2 linked regions of the Sphaerotilus microaerophilus genome follow. The protein of the gene in region 1 interacts with the protein of each later gene in a pairwise test. Links are inferred from orthologs where the notes say so. Each region holds a gene or a part of one and is shown on either strand. Other genes may lie near its edges. The genes, in order: NGK70_RS25065 and ssb.

What was found.
Region 2: the proteins of NGK70_RS25065 (region 1) and ssb interact in binary tests that used the Escherichia coli proteins (3 or more experiments, as listed by UniProt). The link is inferred for Sphaerotilus microaerophilus from one-to-one orthologs.

Annotation. Positions count from the first base shown.
Region 1 is NZ_AP025730.1:5,777,758-5,786,578, forward strand. What follows is about bases 3,321-6,219. They hold NGK70_RS25065 (primosomal protein N'), read right to left. Parts: upstream 5,886-6,219; coding sequence 3,756-5,885; downstream 3,321-3,755. Other genes in these bases: NGK70_RS25060 (FAD-dependent oxidoreductase), read right to left, coding at 3,321-3,712. In the rest of the region: glnE (bifunctional [glutamate--ammonia ligase]-adenylyl-L-tyrosine phosphorylase/[glutamate--ammonia-ligase] adenylyltransferase), read right to left, coding at 1-1,231; NGK70_RS25055 (carbon-nitrogen hydrolase family protein), read left to right, coding at 1,558-2,379; more of NGK70_RS25060, read right to left, coding at 2,393-3,320; hemE (uroporphyrinogen decarboxylase), read right to left, coding at 6,312-7,382; NGK70_RS25075 (LemA family protein), read left to right, coding at 7,476-8,090; NGK70_RS25080 (TPM domain-containing protein), read left to right, coding at 8,112-8,821.
Region 2 is NZ_AP025730.1:1,388,551-1,397,339, forward strand. What follows is about bases 5,295-8,161. They hold ssb (single-stranded DNA-binding protein), read right to left. Parts: upstream 7,057-8,161; coding sequence 6,532-7,056; downstream 5,295-6,531. Other genes in these bases: NGK70_RS06160 (DUF2726 domain-containing protein), read right to left, coding at 5,295-5,393; NGK70_RS06165 (GNAT family N-acetyltransferase), read right to left, coding at 5,661-6,362; NGK70_RS06175 (prolyl oligopeptidase family serine peptidase), read right to left, coding at 7,201-8,161. In the rest of the region: type IV-A pilus assembly ATPase PilB, read right to left, coding at 1-470; molecular chaperone HtpG, read left to right, coding at 809-2,701; NGK70_RS06150 (V4R domain-containing protein), read left to right, coding at 2,949-3,401; NGK70_RS06155 (serine/threonine protein kinase), read right to left, coding at 3,441-4,508; more of NGK70_RS06160, read right to left, coding at 4,569-5,294; more of NGK70_RS06175, read right to left, coding at 8,162-8,789. UniProt on the Escherichia coli protein: Plays an important role in DNA replication, recombination and repair. Binds to ssDNA and to an array of partner proteins to recruit them to their sites of action during DNA metabolism. Acts as a sliding platform that migrates on DNA via reptation.

The sequences.
Region 1 (8,821 bases):
GCTCGCAGGCATCGGCCGTGCAGGTCAGGCCCATCGAGCGGGCGATCCAGCCCAGGTCGCCGTCGGCGGTGGGCAGCATGTGGGTCTGCTGGTCGTCCAGGAACTGGATGCGGTGCTCCACCCGGCGCAGGAAGACGTAGGCCTCGGCGAGCTGCTCGGCCGCCTCCGGCTTGATCAGGCCCACCGACGACAGGCGCTGCAGCGCCTTCAGCGTGGGGCGGGTGCGCAGCTCGGGGAAGTGCCCGCCGCGCACCACCTGCAGCAGCTGGACGATGAACTCGATCTCGCGGATGCCGCCGCGCGAGAGCTTGACGTCGTTGGCCCGCTCGGGACGGCCGGCGGCGCGGCGGTTGGCCTCGTCGCGGATCTTCTGGTGCAGGTTGCGCAGCCCCTCGAAGACGCCGTAGTCGAGGTAGCGACGGTAGACGAAGGGCGTCACGACGTCGCCGAGCGCCTTGACGCGCCCGGAGGCCACCGAGGCGCGCGGCGCCACCACCCGGCTCTTCAGCCAGGCAAAGCGTTCCCACTCGCGGCCCTGGACCAGGAAGTACTCCTCCAGCATCGACAGGCTCACCACCGGCGGTCCGGAGTTGCCGTTGGGCCGCAGCGCCAGGTCCATGCGGAACACGAAGCCCTCGCCCGTCACGTCGCCGATCAGCGCCTGCAGGCGGCGGCTCAGGTGCGCGAAGTACTCGTGCGCGCTGATCACGCCCTTGCCCGACGGGGCCCCGGTCTGCGAATCCACCCGGCCGCGCGTCTCGCCGTCTTCCTCGTAGACGTAGATCAGGTCGATGTCCGACGAGACGTTGAGCTCGCGCGAGCCCAGCTTGCCCATGCCGACCACCCAGAAGTCGATCGGCTGGCCGGCCTCGGTCAGCGGCTCACCGTAGCGCTCGTCCAGCTCGGCACGGCCGGCGTGCACCGCCCGGTCCAGCGTGACCTCGGCCAGCTCGGTCATGGCGAGCGTGATCACCTCGACCGGCGCCTGTTCCTCGACATCCAGCACCGCCAGCCGCTCCATCACCACCTGGCGTGCGACGCGCAGTGCGGCCGGCAGGTCACGCCCGCGCTCCAGGAGGGCATCGATCAGCGCGCCCATGGCTTCGCGGCGAGGCGGCCCGGGGGGCAGCAGGGCCATCTCCTTGCCCCACACACGGCGCACGCGCTGCACGTAGCGCGAGTGTTCGGCCAGCGCCGTCACGGCGCCCTGGCTCTGCAGTGCGTCATTCATCCATCGCTCCCGTCCCGTCGGCCCATTGGCCGAGGCCGGCCCCTGCCCGCACCGTGCGGCGTTGCACGGCGTCGTCGTGTTGATTCATCCTCGCTCCAACCACCTGTCTTGGGATTGCCTGCCCCGGGGCGGCGGTTGCCGCACGGGGCGCGCAGGCTGCCTGTCCTGGCTGACCACGGCCTGAAACCGATGTGGATCAGTGTGCCGCCCGGGCAGTATGGAACGCTTGTGCAAGGTCAGTGACCGCCGCGGAAATTGGCCGTGGCGGCATCATGTGCACTTCAGCCTCGCCGCCCGCCTCGTTCTCCCCTCCCCCACCGCTACCCATGAAGATCGCCGCCCTCCAGATGGTGTCCAGCCCGGACGTGTCCCACAACCTCGCCCGCGCCGCCGCCCTGGTGGCGCAGGCCGCTGCACGGGGCGCCGAGCTGGTCGCGCTGCCCGAGTACTTCTGCCTGATGGGCCGGCGCGACACGGACAAGCTCGCACTCGCCGAGCGCCCCGGCGACGGCCCGCTGCAGGACGCGCTGGCAGCGCTGGCCCGCAAGCACGGCCTCTGGCTGATCGGCGGCACGCTGCCGCTGCAGGTGCCGGGCGACCCCGACCACGCCACCAACAGCTGCCTGGTCTGGAGCCCGGAAGGCCGTCAGGTGGCCCGCTACGACAAGATCCACCTGTTCCGCTTCGACGATGGCGAGCGCCGCTACGACGAGGCTGCCACGCTCTGCGCCGGCCCGGCCACGCCAGTGGCCTTCGAGGCGCACAGCCGCGCGGGCGAGAGCTTCCGCATCGGCCTGTCGATCTGCTACGACCTGCGCTTCCCGGAGCTCTACCGCGCGCTGATGCACCCGCCCTGCGACCTGCTGGTGGTGCCCGCCGCCTTCACCTACCCGACCGGCCAGGCGCACTGGGAGCTGCTGCTGCGCGCCCGCGCGGTGGAAAACCAGTGCCACGTGCTGGCCCCGGCCCAGGGCGGCACGCACGAGAACGGCCGGCGCACCTGGGGCCACAGCCTGATCGCCGATCCCTGGGGCGAGGTGCTGGCGATGCAGGCCGAGGGCGAGGCCGTCGTGATGGCTGGGCTCAACCTTGCCCGCGCGGCCGAGGTGCGCCAGCAGCTGCCGGCCCTCACGCACCGCCGCATCTGAAAGGCTGATCTGCTCAGCGGTGGCCGAACATCATGCGCCGCGCCAGCCAGGACTTCAGCGGCGGGATCTGCTGCAGCGTGGCCAGCCCGGCACCGCGCAGTGTCGACAGCCCCGGCAGCTGCCAGGTGAAGCTGCGCGCCAGGAAGTCGGTGGCGGCGATCAGCGCCCAGCGGTCCGGTGCGCGCTGCCAGGCGACCCGCGCGAGCGCCGCATCGACATCGGGCGTGGTGCGCAGGGCCTGCAGCAGCGCGTGGGCGTCGCGCAGCCCCAGGTTCAGCCCCTGGCCAGCGACCGGGTGCAGCGTCTGCGCCGCGTTGCCGATGCGCACGGTGCGGCCCTCGACCAGGCTGCGCTCGGCGTTCAGCCCGAGCGAAAAGACCTTCAGCGCACTGATGCCGACGAAGCGGCCGACCTCGGCCGGGAAGATGTGCGCCAGCACCGCCAGGCGCTGCGCCTCGCTGAGCGACTCGACCGGGTCGTCGTCGCTAGGCACGCACCACACCAGCGAGGCGCGGCGGGTGCCGCTCGCCTGGCCGCCTGGCTGCCCCGGTGCCAGCTCCATTGCGTCAGGCAACGGCAGCAGCGCCGCCGGCCCCTGCGGCGTGAAGCGCTCCCAGGCCGTGCCGGCGGGCGTATCGGCCAGCGTCACGGTGCCGACCCAGGCGCGCTGCCGGTAGTCGCGGTGCACCGCACGGCGGGCCTGGTCGGCAAACACGCCGCCCTCGGCGATCACCGCCAGGTCGTGGCGCTCGACCACCTGGGCATCCACCTCGACACCGCCCGGGCGTCGACTCAGGCCACTGACCGGCGTGCCGTAGCGCGCCTGGCAGCGCTCGGGATGGGCCGCACAGGCGGCCTGCCAGGCCGCACGCAGCGGCGCGACGATGGCGCCGTAGCTCGCCACCGCGCCGAGCTGCTCCACGCCCTCCTCCTCCGCCCGGATCCAGACCTGCGGCTCCACCGCCGGTCCGCTGCGGTGCGCTGCCAGCGGGTTCAGCGGATTCAGCAGGCCCAGGAGCGCCGGCTGCTGCTGCGAGACGTTGACTGCCCGGATCGGCGCGGCCTGCGCCGCGATGTCGGCCCACAGGCCCAGCTGCTGCAGCAGCTGCACGCTGCCCAGCGACAGCGCCAGCGTGCGCGCATCGCGCGAGATGTCGTGGTCGGCCGGCAGGCTGTCGTAGACGCACACCGTCGCCTGCGGCAGCCGCTGCGCGGCCAGCAGGGCCAGCGCGAGACCGACCGGCCCGGCTCCGACCACGGCGATCTTCAGCGGGCGGGCCAGTGACTCGGCGGCGGCGGCGGTGGCGATGTCGGGGGCGTGCAGGGTGTCCATGGCGCGGATTTTCCCTCGCACCGGGCCGCCGGAAGCAGCGCGATCAAATCGCCTGGGGATCCACATCCACCGCCCAGCGCAGCACGCGGTGCTCACCCCGGTTGGCCTCCTGCAGGCGCGGCACCCAGGCCGCCAACAGGCGCTGCAGCGGTGGGCGAAGGGGCGCTTCGAGCAGCATCTGCGCGCGTTCGACGTTGGCCACGCGCTGCAGCGCGGCGGGCACCGGCGGGTAGATCTGCACCCCGGCCTGCAGCGCGCCGAGCGCCTCGGCGGCCCGTGCCGCCTCGTGCAGGAAGCCCAGCGCCGCCTCCTGGCTGCGCGCCTCGGCCCGCAGCAGCGCCAGGCAGCTGAAGGGCGGCAGCGACGCCACCCGGCGCTCGGCCAGCTGGCTGGCGGCAAAGGCCTCGTAGTCCTGCGCCTGCAGGGCCTGGTAGAGCGGGTGGTCCGGGTACCAGGTCTGGATCCACATCTCGCTGCGCGCGGCATGGGCGGCATCGCGCCCGGCCCGCCCGGCCGCCTGCAGCAGCAGGGCGAACAGGCGTTCAGGCGCGCGGAAGTCGCTGGAGAACAGCGCGCTGTCGGCATTCACCGCCGCCACCAGCGTCATGCGACGGAAGTCGTGCCCCTTGGCCACCATCTGCGTGCCCACCAGCACGTCCACCTCGCCGGCGTGCACCGCGGCGAGCTGGCTCTCCAGGCTGCCCTTGCTGCGCGTGGTGTCGGCGTCGATGCGGCCGATGCGCGCGCCGGGCAGCTGCTCGGCCAGCTGCTCCTCCAGCCGCTCGGTACCGCGGCCCATCGGCTGGATGTCGGGGTCGCCACAGACCGGGCAGGCCCGCGGCACGCGCTCGCTGAAGCCACAGTGGTGGCAGCGCAGGCTGCGGTCCACCTTGTGGAAGACGCGCCAGGCGCTGCAGTGCGGGCAGCCGCTCTTCCAGCCGCAGCCGGTGCAGTGCAGCACCGGGGCATAGCCGCGCCGGTTCAGCAGCACGAAGCTCTGCTCGCCGCGCGCCACGCGCTCGCGCAGCGCCGCCAACAGCTCGGGCGCCAGGGGGTGCTCGCGCATCACGCGGCTGCCGTGCATGCCGACGACGCGCTGCAGGTCCAGCAGCCGCACCGCCGGCAGGCCGCCATCGCCGATGCGCCGGGGCATCGCCAGGCGCTGGTAGCGCCCCGGTCCCTCCGGCGCCGGCGTGGCGTTCAGCCAGGTTTCCAGCGAGGGCGTGGCCGAGCCCAGCAGCACCGCCACGTTGGCCTGCCGGCCGCGCCAGACCGCCAGGTCCCTGGCCGAGTAACGGGCGCCCTCCTGCTGCTTGTAGGAGGGGTCGTGCTCCTCGTCGACCACGATCAGCCCGAGGCGCGGCAGCGAGGCGAATACCGCCATGCGCGTGCCCAGCACCAGCTGCGCCTGGCCGAGGTGGGCGGCCAGCCAGTGCTGCAGGCGCTGGGCCGGCGTCAGGCCACTGTGCAGCGACACCAGCCGGTGCGCCGGGAAGCGCTGCGCGAAGCGCGCCTCCAGCTGCGGCGTCAGGTTGATCTCCGGCACCAGCACCAGCACCTGGCGCCCCTTGGCCAGCTCGGCCTCGGCCGCACGCAGGTAGACCTCGGTCTTGCCGCTGCCGGTGACGCCGTGCAGCAGGTGGGTGGCCGGCGCACTGGCCGCCAGCGCCGTCAGCACGGCCTGCTGGTCCTCGGACAGCGCTGGCAGCGTCGGTGCCCCGGGGACCTCGCCCGCGATCGACGGCACCGCACTGCGCTTGGCGAGGCGCTTCAGCCGCCGCTGCAGTTGCACGCCATCCACATCGCGCAGCTCGGGCGGCAGCACCGTCAGCGCCAGCTCGCCCAGGCTGCGCTGGTAGTAGCCGGCCGCAAAGCGCACCAGCTCGCACCAACCCGCGTCCAGCGGCGGCAGGGCCTCCAGCACCTCGGCCACGGGCTTCAGGTCGGCCGCCTCACCCACCGCCACCGGGTCGGCCGGATGGGTGGGATGGGAGGGATGGGCCCGGTCGTCCGGATGGCCCGGATCCGCCGGTTCGGACGCTCCCCCGTCCCAGGCGACGCCCATGACCACCCGCCGACCGAGCGGCACCCGCACCAACTGGCCGACCGGCAGCGCCACCGGGCTGAGGTAGTCCAGCGCCGCGTCGATCCCGCTGTGCCGGGGCAGGGCCACCAGCACCCTTACCCGGACCAGACTGGCTGGACAACCCGCATTCACGGGGTCAACGGTGTCCACAAACGAGGCCAGTTAGGCGCGCAAGCTCGAACGCTGTCGAGCTTGCTGCGCCAAGTCACTGATAGACAAGGACTTTCTCCACCTGTCCACCGAATCTGTGGATAACTTTGTGAGCAACCTGCGAAAACGGCTGTCAAAGCCTTGTCAAACAAGGCTGCGCCACAGATTGCCCACCGTTGAGGCAGGGGTCGACTTTTTGCAAATCAACCACTTAGCACATCCTTGCGTCATTTGCCATGTGCCATTGCAGCAAGCCATGGTCAAGAAGCGATCGCGGGCGCGCTGGGGATAAGTCGCCCCGTTCCGGGGCGTTTCCAGTCTTGCGCGGGCTCAAGCCCGGGCCACTGACTGCGCGACAGCAACTCAGGCCAGGCCTCGCATGGCACGTGAGTGAGTACGAACCGCCTCGACCAACGCGGTCACCGACTCGGGGGGCGTGTGCTGGCTGATGCCATGCCCCAGGTTGAACACATGGCCGGCGTGGGGCCCGAAACGGTCGAGCAGGCGGCGCGCCTCGGCGGCGATCTGCGCCGGTTCGGCAAACAGCACGTTCGGGTCCATGTTGCCCTGCAGCGCCACCTTGTGGCCCACCAGGGCGCGAGCACGGCCCAGGTCCATCGTCCAGTCGAGGCCGACCGCATCGGTGTCGCAGGCAGCGATCTCCTCCAGCCAGAGCCCGCCGCCCTTGGTGAAGACGATGCGCGGGATGTGTTCGCCGGCGTGGTCACGCTTCAGGCCGGCCAGCACGCGGCGGGTGTAGGCCAGGCTGAAGTCCTGGAAGGCGCCATCGGCCAGCACGCCACCCCAGCTGTCGAAAACCATGACCGCCTGGGCGCCGGCTTCGATCTGGGTGTTCAGGTACAGCGCCACCGCGTCGGCGGTCACGGCGAGCAGGCGGTGCATCAGGTCCGGGCGGCGGTAGAGCATGCTCTTGACGAGCCGGTAGTCATCGCTGCCACCGCCCTCGACCATGTAGCAGGCCAGGGTCCAGGGGCTGCCGGAAAAGCCGATCAGCGGCACGCGGCCGTTCAGCGCCCGGCGGATCGAGGTGACGGCGTCGAAGACGTACTGCAGCTTCGCCATGTCCGGCACTTCGAGCGCGGCCACCGCTGCCTCGTCGCGCACCGGGCGGGCGAACTTCGGCCCTTCACCCGCCGCGAAGCTCAGGCCCAGGCCCATCGCATCCGGCACCGTCAGGATGTCGGAGAACAGGATCGCCGCGTCCAGGTCATAGCGCTCCAGCGGCTGCAGCGTGACCTCGGTGGCGTAGTCCCGGTGGGTCGCCAGCCCCATGAAGCTGCCGGCCAGCTCGCGCGTGGCGCGGTACTCCGGCAGGTAGCGCCCGGCTTGGCGCATCAGCCAGATCGGCGTATGGTCAGTGGGCTGACGGCGCAGGGCGCGCAGCAGGGTGTCGTTCTGGAGTGGGGCAAACATAGCGGGATTGTAGGCAGCCCGGGGACCCCCATCTGGTGCGGCATGTCGTTGGGTCATTGGATTGAAGCGACGCTGGAGGTGCGAGTGAAACGGATGCATCGGCTGTTCAGGCTGGGGTGGATGGTGGCGCTGCTGGGGCTGACGGGCTTGCTCGGTGGCTGTGGCTACAACGATTTCCAACGGCTGGACGAGGCGGTGAAGTCGAGCTGGGCCGAGGTACTCAACCAGTACCAACGCCGTGCCGATCTGGTCCCGAACCTGGTGGCCACCGTGAAAGGCGAGGCGGCCTTCGAGCAGGACACGCTGACCAAGGTGGTCGAGGCGCGTGCCAAGGCCACCTCCATCCAGGTCACGCCCGAACTGGCCAACGACCCCGAGGCGCTCAAGCGCTTCCAGGCCGCGCAGGGCGAGTTGAGCAGCGCGCTGTCGCGCCTGCTGGTCGTCAGCGAGAACTACCCCAACCTGAAGGCCAACCAGGGCTTCCAGGACCTGCGCGTGCAGCTCGAAGGCACCGAGAACCGCATCACCGTGGCGCGCAACCGCTACATCAAGGCGGTGCAGGACTACAACGTGCTGGTGCGCAGCTTCCCGAGCAACCTCACGGCGATGGTGTTCAGCTACCCCGTCAAACCCAGCCTGACCGTGGCCAACGAGGCACAAATCAGTCAGCCTCCGGCGGTGAATTTCGACCGGCCCGCCTCGCGCTGAACGCGACCATCCATCGCTGCCATGCACCTCGTTCACCGGCATGGTCTTCGCGCGTCGCTGGCGCGGGCAGTCGCGCTGCTCTGGCTGGCGTTGTTCGCCTGCCTGCCACGGCTGGCCTGGTGCCAGGAGGTGCAGGCGATCCCGCCGCTGTCAGGCCGGGTGGTTGACAGCGCGGGCCTGCTGGCCGCTGACGCGAGGCTGCGCCTGGAGCAACAGCTGGCCACCCTGGAGCAGGAAACCGGCGCCCAGGTGGTCGTGCTGGCCGTGGCGACCACGGCGCCCGAGGACATCGCCGCCTATGCCCAGCGCGTCGGTGAAGCCTGGAAGCTCGGGCGTCGCACGGTGGGCGACGGGCTGCTGATCGTGGTGGCCAGCCAGGACCGGCGGGTGCGCATCGAGGTGGCGAAGGCGCTTGAAGGCGCCGTGCCCGACCTGGCGGCCAAGCGCATCATCAGCGAATCGGTCGGCCCGGCCTTCAAGCGCGGGGAGTATGCCCAAGGGCTCTCTGCTGCGATCGACCGGATCGGCGAGCGCGTCCGTGCAGAGAAGCTGGGCGCCGCCGGTTCGGGCGACATCGCCACGCGCGCGCCTGATGACACGGGGGATGCCTGGCTCGAATGGCTCCTGCCCGCCCTGATCGCACTGCCGGTGCTGGCGCGGGTACTGACTGGGGTCTTCGGTCGGAAGCTCGGTGCGCTGCTGGCCGGCGCAGGCGGGGGCACCGTGGGCTG
Region 2 (8,789 bases), 4.4 Mb from region 1 along the record:
GTCTCGCTCGCGGTGGCCGACTTCGCGTCGACGATCTTGATCAGCTTGTCGTACTCGACGATCACCCACTCGGGCGTGAGCTGGGTCGCGAACTTGATGCGGTCGACCGCTTCCTGGTCGGTCGGGTCGGCCCCGCCGATGAACAACCGGTTGCCGCGCTTGCCCAGCACCAGCACCTGGAACTGCGACAGCGTGCGGGTGTCGACCAGGTTCTGCGGCAGGCGCTGCACGTCCACCGCGTCCAGGTCCAGCAGCGGCACCGCCAATGCGCTCGACAGCGTATGCGCCAGCTCGGCAGAGGTGAGCGCCTGTGCGCTGATCACGGCGGAGACGAAGCTGCGGCGCTGGTCGCGCGCCGAACGGGCCACCTCCTCGGCTGTGCGGGCATTGAGCTTGCCGGCATGCACCAGCACACGGGCGACTCCCGACAGGGTGCTTTGGGGCGGTTCGGTGACGATCTCGGTGGCCACGTTGGAGTCAGGGCGGTACGAAACGAGCTGGGATGGGGGCGCAGAGGCTGGGAAGGTGGCCCACGTGGGGCGCCGTAAATTGTGGCACGCAAGCCCGCGCCCGGGGGATCATTCCGGCGTTGCCAGGCTGCGGTACCGGGGCCAGCACGTCCACGCGGCGCCGGCATGGCGCTTCGGGCCTGCATTTGCTTGCAAATTGCCGCGACCTGTCACAGCCGCGGGGCCGATCCGGCCCTGGGCGCGCCCTTGAAATCCGCGCAGGCAGCGCCATTTCCCGGCCATCGTCGTTTCCGCCCTCCTTTCCTTTTCTTTTGTTCATTCCCAGAAAGCCACCGACCATGACGAAGCAGACCCTGTCGTTCCAGGCCGAAGTGAAGCAGCTGCTGCACCTCGTCACCCACTCGCTGTACTCCAACAAGGAGATCTTCCTGCGCGAGCTGATCTCCAACGCCTCGGACGCCTGCGACAAGCTGCGCTTCGAGGCGCTGAACAACGCCGGCCTGTTCGAGGACCAGCCCAACCTTGAAGTGCGGGTGAGCTACGACAAGTTGGCGCGCCGCATCGTCATCAGCGACAACGGCATCGGCCTGTCGGCGCAGGAGGCCATCGACCACCTGGGCACCATCGCCAAGAGCGGCACCAAGGAGTTCATGGCGGCGCTGGAAGGCGACAAGAAGAAGGACGCCAACCTGATCGGCCAGTTCGGCGTGGGCTTCTACTCGGGCTACATCGTGGCCGACCGCATCACGGTGGAATCGCGCCGCGCCGGCCTGCCGCAGGGCGAGGGCGTGCGCTGGAGCAGCGAGGGCACCGGGGACTTCGAGGTCGAGACCATCACCCGCGAGCAGCGCGGCACCGACGTCATCCTGCACCTGCGCGAGGGCGAGGACGAGTTCCTCTCCACCTGGAAGATCAAGTCGGTCATCTCCAAGTACTCCGACCACATCTCCCTGCCCATCCTGATGCGCAAGGAGACCTGGGACGCCGAGAAGAGCGAGAACGTCATCTCCGACGAGTGGGAGACCGTCAACAAGGCCGCCGCGCTGTGGACCCGCAGCAAGAGCGACGTGACGGACGCCGAGTACAAGGCCTTCTACGAGCAGCTGACCTACGACCAGACCGCCCCGCTGGCCTACACGCACAACCGCGTCGAAGGCCGCAGCGAGTACACCCAGCTGCTCTACATCCCGGCCAAGGCGCCCTTCGACCTGTGGAACCGCGACAAGCGCGGCGGCGTGAAGCTGTACGTCAAGCGCGTGTTCATCATGGACGACGCCGAGGCGCTGATGCCGGTCTACCTGCGCTTCGTCAAGGGCGTGATCGACTCGGCCGACCTGCCGCTGAACGTCAGCCGCGAGCTGCTGCAGGAAAGCCGCGACGTGAAGGCGATCCGCGAGGGCTCGACCAAGCGGGTGCTGTCGATGCTCGAATCGCTGGCCGACAGCGAGAGCGCTGACGACAAGGCCAAGTACGCCGAGTTCTGGAAGCAGTTTGGCGCCGTGCTCAAGGAGGGCATCGGCGAGGACCACGCCAACCAGGAGCGCCTGGCCAAGCTGCTGCGCTTTGCCTCCACCCAGGCGGACGAGGGCGTGTCCTTCGCTGACTACGTGTCGCGCATGAAGGAAGGCCAGGAGGCGATCTACTACATCACCGCCGACACCCTGGCTGCCGCCAAGAACAGCCCGCAGCTGGAGATCTTCCGCAAGAAGGGCATCGAGGTGCTGCTGCTGACCGACCGCGTCGACGAGTGGATGCTCAGTCACCTCTACGAGTTCGAGGGCAAGTCGCTGCAGAGCGTGGCCAAGGGCGCCGTCGACCTCGGCAAGCTGCAGGACGAGGAAGAGAAGAAGCAGGCCGAAGCGGCCGCCGAGTCCTTCAAGCCGACGCTGGAGCGCATCAAGGCCGCGCTGGGCGACCGTGCCAAGGACGTGCGCGTGACCACCCGACTGGTGGACTCGCCGGCCTGCCTGGTCACCGAAGAGGGTGACATGAGCGGCCACCTGGCGCGCCTGCTCAAGCAGGCCGGCCAGAGCGCACCGGCTTCGCAGCCGATCCTGGAGGTCAATGCCGAGCATGCGCTGGTGAAGAAGCTGGCCGCGCTGCCGGAGGGCGCGGCGCCCTTCGACGACCTGGCGCAGGTGCTGTTCGACAACGCCCTGCTGGCCGAAGGCGGCCAGCTGGAAGATCCGGCCGCGCACGTGCGCCGCATCCAGGCGCTGATCCTGGGCTGAGGCTCCCTGCCAACGCCTGGTGCGGCCTGCTCCTGTGGATCGGGCCGCACAGGCAAGCGCCCACTTTGCACGCTGCACCCCTGCCCTGCGTGCAGGGCTTTGACCCTCGTCATTGAGCACCGACATGTGCGGCGGTGCTGTGCAGGCCGGGCACTAGCATGGCCCGGCCGATCGGATCCGGGCACGGCCATGGGGGTGCGTCGAGGGGTCCGGGCGGTCGCACTCCGGCCAGCCTGCGCCGCCCGCCATGAATCCCGTCGAACTGCACAACGCGCTGCAAATCCACCGCCCCGTCCTCGGCGATACCGTCGGGCTCGCGCTGTTCCGCCTCGTCCGCCTGGTGGCGATGGAGGACATCCTGGGGGCCGGCGCCTCGGCCGTCACCTACTACGCCGGCAAGAAGCTCGGCCGCGAGCTGGGGCTGACCAAGCTCGATGACTTCCTGGCCCTGTGCGACCAGCTGAAGATCGGGCTGATCAAGATCCCGACCCTGACCGATCACCTCATCCACGTCGACGTCTGCGAGTGCGTCACCTGCTCGGGCATGACGCCGGTGGGGCGGGTGCTCTGCCACTTCGAGGGCGGGCTGATCGCGGGCGCCGTCGGCTCGATCCTGAAGAAGGACGTGCAGGCCCGCGAGGTGAGCTGCATCGGCGGGCTGGGCAATGCGACCTGCGGTTTCGACCTCGTGATTCCCTGAGCCAGCTGACGCCGTCGGTGCGGCCAACGCCGCGGCGGCTCAGGCCACCAGTGGCGGTGCGTCGATGGCGTCGATCTGCTCGCGCAGCAGCATGGCCTGCTGGTCCCAGTAGGCCGGGCTCTCGAATGACGGAAACGCGATCGGGAAGGCCGGGTCGTCCCAGCGCCGCGCGATCCACACGCTGTGCTGCAGGACGCGCAGCGTGCGCAGCGGCTCGATCAGCGCCAGCTCGCGGCGGTCGAACTCGCGCATCGACTCATAGCCGTCCAGCAGCGCGCCCAACTGGGCCTGCATCTCGGGGCGGTCACCGCCCAGCAGCATCCACAGGTCCTGCACCGCCGGGCCGTTGACCGCGTCGTCCAGGTCGACGAAATGCGGACCATCGGGCGTCCACAGCAGGTTGCCGATGTGGCAGTCGCCGTGCAGGCGCAGCAGCTGGAGCTGGCCGTGGCGGGCAAAGGCGGCATCCACGGCGGCCAGCGCGGCCTGTGCCGCCTCGTGCCAGCGGCTGCGCACCGTGGGCGGCAGCAGGTCCTGGTCGAGCAGCCAGGCAAGTGAGGCGCGTGCTGGCCCGGTGCCGGCCAACGTCGGCCGGTGGACGAAGGGTCGGCGCTGGCCGACCGCGTGCAGCCGGGCCAGGAAGCGGCCGATCCACTCCAGCACCTGCGGGTCTTCCAGCTCCGGCGCACGGCCGCCGCAGCGCGGGCTGGCGGCGTAGCGCCACGGTCCGCGCTGGGCCAGCGTGGGCGGCTCGCCGACCAGGCGCACATCGTCAGCGGCCACGCTCAGGGCCAGGGGCGGCACCGCCGGCACTTCGGCGGCGGCCAGTTCGAGCGCGAAGCCATGCTCTTCGAGGATCTGCGCATCGCTCCAGCGCCCGGCGCGGTAGAACTTGGCCACCACCACCGGGCCACCCGTGGGGTGGGGGTCCTCCAGGTGCACCTGGAAGACGCGGTTCTCGTAGGAGTTGAGCTGCAGGATGCGGCCGTCGCCGCGCAGGCCCGCCGCGTCCAGCGCGTCGAGCACCTCGTGCGGCGTCAGGCCGGCATAGGGCTGGCCTGACAGGGCGTCTGGTGGCGGGGCAAGGGCGTGCGCGTCGGAAGTCATCCGACGCATCCTAGACCAGTGGCGTGATCGTGATGTGCTCGCGCCGCTGGGGCGGCCGCGTCAGCGCCGGCCGATGATGTTGGCGCCGAGGTCGTCCTCGCCGGGCAGCTTGCCCGCTGGCCCGCCGGCCGGGGCATGGCGGGCCGCCACGGACGGGCGGCGCGGGCCGGAGTCGAGCGGCGAGCGGCGCTCGGTGGCCGCTGCGCTCGGGGTGGCCTGCTCGCTGAAGGTGTCGCGCTGGCTGTCCGGGGCGAAGAAGGAGTCCTGCGCATAGCCGGATTCGTACCACTGCGTCTCGCGTTCGCCGCGCGGATCACGCACCGCATGGGCCAGCGTGCTGCGGCGCTCGGCCAGGTCCTGCACGTGGGGGGGCACCAGCGGGCGCGACATCTCGCCCTGCTGCGGCACCAGCAGCTGCAGCTCGGCGGCGGTGGGCAGCTGGTCGCTGCGGCACTTCACGTAGCGGATGCGGCAGGCTTCCAGCACCGACTGCTTGATCGTGGCGACCCGCTTGGCGGTGGGGCGCGAGGCCTTCTCGATGTCCAGCGCAGCCAGCACGCGGCCGTTCTCGGCGCACACGACGAAGCTCACGTGGATCGGTCCCAGCAGCTTGAACCAGTAGCCCAGATCGTTGCGGTCCATCGGCTGGCAGAAGCGCACCAGTGGCAGCTTGGCCAGGATGGTGTGGTGCGGCAGCGCGGCGCGCAGCTGGCGGTACAGCGCGCGTTCCTCGGCCGAGAAGATGGAGCGCTGGATCAGCGGCCACTCCTCGGGCAGTTCGGTTTCTCCGGCCTTGCCGGGTGCGCCGCGCCGCATGGCCAGCACGACCAGGCCGGCGACCACGGCAGCCGCGGCGACGGCGAAGATCCAGGCGGGAATGGACATGGTGATGGGGGTTCCAAAGGTTGGTGACACCGGGGGTTGCCAGAGGTCATCGGCAATTTCGGCGTTTCACTTCGGGTTGCATCCTACGAAAGTTTGTAACTACTTGTGAATCCCTGGGCTGAGTGCGATGAAGGGCCATCCAGGCCGCCCGAATGCGAAATCGGCCGCCAACGTCGGGTGGACCGGGGTTCTGCCAGGCGCTGAAGCGGCAGCAAACCAGCAAAAAGGCCACCGCGAGGGTGGCCTTTTATCGGGGGATGGGGGCGCTCACTGGCTGGCAATGCCGCGCAGGTGCGCCAGGCGGGCCTTCACATCGACCACCAAGCCGAGGCTCCAGCGCAGCAGCTCCTGCTGGCGCTTGAACAGGTGGTTGAGCGCGGCAGCGCGCGTGTCCACCAACTCGGTCATGTGCGAGCCCACGCTGTCGGGTGGCAGTTGCAGCCAGGCTTCCGATTCCCCGCCCTCGTGCTGCAGCCGGGCGCCCGCGCCGCGGGCGATGCGCAGCATGGCCGTGTTCTCGCTCAGGGCATGGATGAAGAGCTGGTCGACGCGGCGATTCTGGCAGTGCCGTACCGCGTGGGCGAAGAGGCGCTTGCCATAGCCACGGCCGCGTGTGTGCGGCAGCACCGAGACGGCGAACTCGCACATGCTGCGTGACAGGTCGGCGTAGGCCAGGTGGGCGGTGCCCACCAGCTGCAGGCGGCGATTGAAGATGCCGAACAGCTCGTGCCGGCCAAAGTCCAGCTGTGCCGCGTGCTGACGGATGCGCTCGTCGGTGGCCGGGTAGCCAAAACGCAGGTAGCGATCACGGTCACCCAGCGCCAGCAAGTGCGCCTCGATCAGCGGCCCGTGCTGCTCGCCCAGTTGGCAGATGGGCACCCAATCCCACCAGCGCGCCGTGCCGAGCGGGCCCAGCCAGCGGCGCAGAGGAGGCTGGGCAGCCCCGGTGGAGGTGGTGGCGGTATCCATGGCGGCCGATTCTAGGGGTTATCCCTAGTTATCGGGCGCGAGGCTCCGGAATCAAGGGGGTGGCCAGACCCGACGCGGCAGGATTGCCGGTTCAGCGGACTTCCCCCGGTGCCGCATGTTCGCGGCCCTCCCTGAGACGCCGGGCCGGGCTCAGCCCGGCACCTGGGGGTCAGAAGGGGATGTCGTCGTCCATGTCATCGAAGCCGGTGGCCGACTTCGGTGCCGGTGCCGGTGCCGGGGCGCGCGGTGCGGGGGCCGCCGCCCTGGGGGCGGGGGCGGCGCGGCGCTCGGGGGCCGGCTCGTAGCCACCGCCCATGTCGTCGCCGCCCTCGGCCGCGCCACCGGGCCCGCCCATGCCCTCGCGGCCGCCGAGCATCTGCATCTCGTCGACCAGGATCTCAGTGGTGTAGCTGTCGCGGCCTTCCTTGTCCTGCCACTTGCGGGTCTTCAGGCGGCCTTCGACGTAGACGGAGCGGCCCTTGCGCAGGTACTGGCCGGCGATCTCGGCCAGCTTGTCGCGGAAGACCACGCGGTGCCACTCGGTCTCCTCCTGGCGCTCGCCGGTGTCCTTGCTCTTCCAGTTCCGTGTGGTGGCCAGCGTGACGTTGCACACCGCGCCGCCGTTGGGGAAGTAGCGCACTTCGGGGTCGCGGCCGAGGTTGCCGACGAGGATGACTTTGTTGACCGATGCCATGGCTGCTGTTCCTGTTTGCGCCGCCCCACCCGGTGCCGATGACGGCGGGGCGGGGGCGGGTTGCTGCTGTGTGTGTGCGAAACCGTGGATTTTGCCCGACGGGTTGGCGGTGGCTTTCACCCCTGCGGGGGTGTCCCGTGTGATTCAGGGTGGTGGCTGGAAGCCCGGCTCACCCATCTGCCAGAGCAGGAAGCTGAACACATCGGCGCGCTCCTCCCACATCTGCCGCTTGGTGTTGCCGATGCCATGGCCGGCGTCCCAGTCCAGCCGCAGCAGCACCGGCCGACCGGATGTGCTGGCGGCCAGCAGGCGCGCCGCCGCCTTGCTGCTGTGCCAGACCTCCACCCGCGGGTCGTTGACGCCGTGCGTCAGCAGCACGGCGGGGTACTTCACCCCGTCGCGGATCTGGTGGTAGGTGCTCATCGCCAGCAGGGCGCGGAAGCCCGCCTCGGTGGTGCGCGTGCCGAACTCGGGGATGTTGGGCACGCCGTTGGGCGTGACCTCGGCGCGCACCATGTCCAGCGCGCCCACCATCGGCACCGCAGCGGCGAACAGGTCCGGCCGCTCGGTGATCGCCCGGCCCACCAGGATGCCGCCCGCGCTGCCGCCCCAGATGCCCAGCTTCGCCGGCCGGGTGTAGCCCTGCGCGATCAGCCACTCGGCACAGGCGATGGTGTCCTTCCAGGTGTTGGGCTTGGTGGTCTGGAAGCCGGCGCGGTACCAGTCCTCGCCGTAGACGCTGCTGCCCCGCGGGTTGATGACCGCCAGAACGCCGCCCGCGTCCAGCCAGGCGGTGCGGCTGATGCTGTAGAAGGGCTCCTCGGTCACGCCGTAGCTGGCGTAGCCGTAGATCAGCGTCGGGCGGCTGCCATCGAGCGCGGTGCCGCGGCGCAGGATCACCGACATCGGCACCATCGCGCCGTCGTGGCTCTTGACCAGCACCTCGCGGGTCTCGACGTCCTTGAGTTCGTCGTAGGGCCCGCTGGGCTGCAGGCCGGTGTTGCGCACCCGGCCGTCGGCGCTGACCTGGTAGATCTGCCGCGCCCGGGTCCAGCCCTGCAGGTCGATCACCACACCGGGCAGGCGCGGGTCGGCGCTGCTGGGGCCGCCTTCGTCGTCATTGAGCTGGAAGGATCCGGCCAGCGGCAGCGGCACCTCCACCACCGGCGCTGTGGCGCGGTGGGCGCGCTTGAACAGGCGTTTGACGTTGCCGTCGCGCAGCTCGATGTACAGCGCGTCGGCCGCCGTGGCGATGCCGGTGACCACCCGCTCGCTGGCGGGCACGATCACCTTCGCCGCCGCGAGGTCCGGCCGCGCCAGGTCCAGGCTCAGCACCTGGGAGCGGCTGGCGCCCTGGTGGCTGAGCAGGTAGAGCGTGTTGCGCTGGTAGCTCACGCCGGTGATCTCGGCGCGGGCGTCGAAGAGCTGGCGCCAGCGCGGGCGGCCGGCCAGCAGGTCGGCGGCCGGGCTGAGGTACAGGCCCAGCTCGCGCTGCGTGCCGTTGATGGCCAGGCCCAGCGCCCAGCGGCCGTCGTGCGTGATCGACACGGCCGGCAGCTCGGCCGGGCTCATCGTCACGCCGGGCAGGCCGGGGCCGAACACGGGCACGGCCTTGTCGGCCGCTGCGCCCGGCCTGAGCAGCCAGACCCGGCTGTTCTGGTACTTCTCCGTCTCCGCCATGCCGGGCTTCAGCGCCTGCAGCCGGTTGAACAGCAGGGCGTCACCGCGTGGCG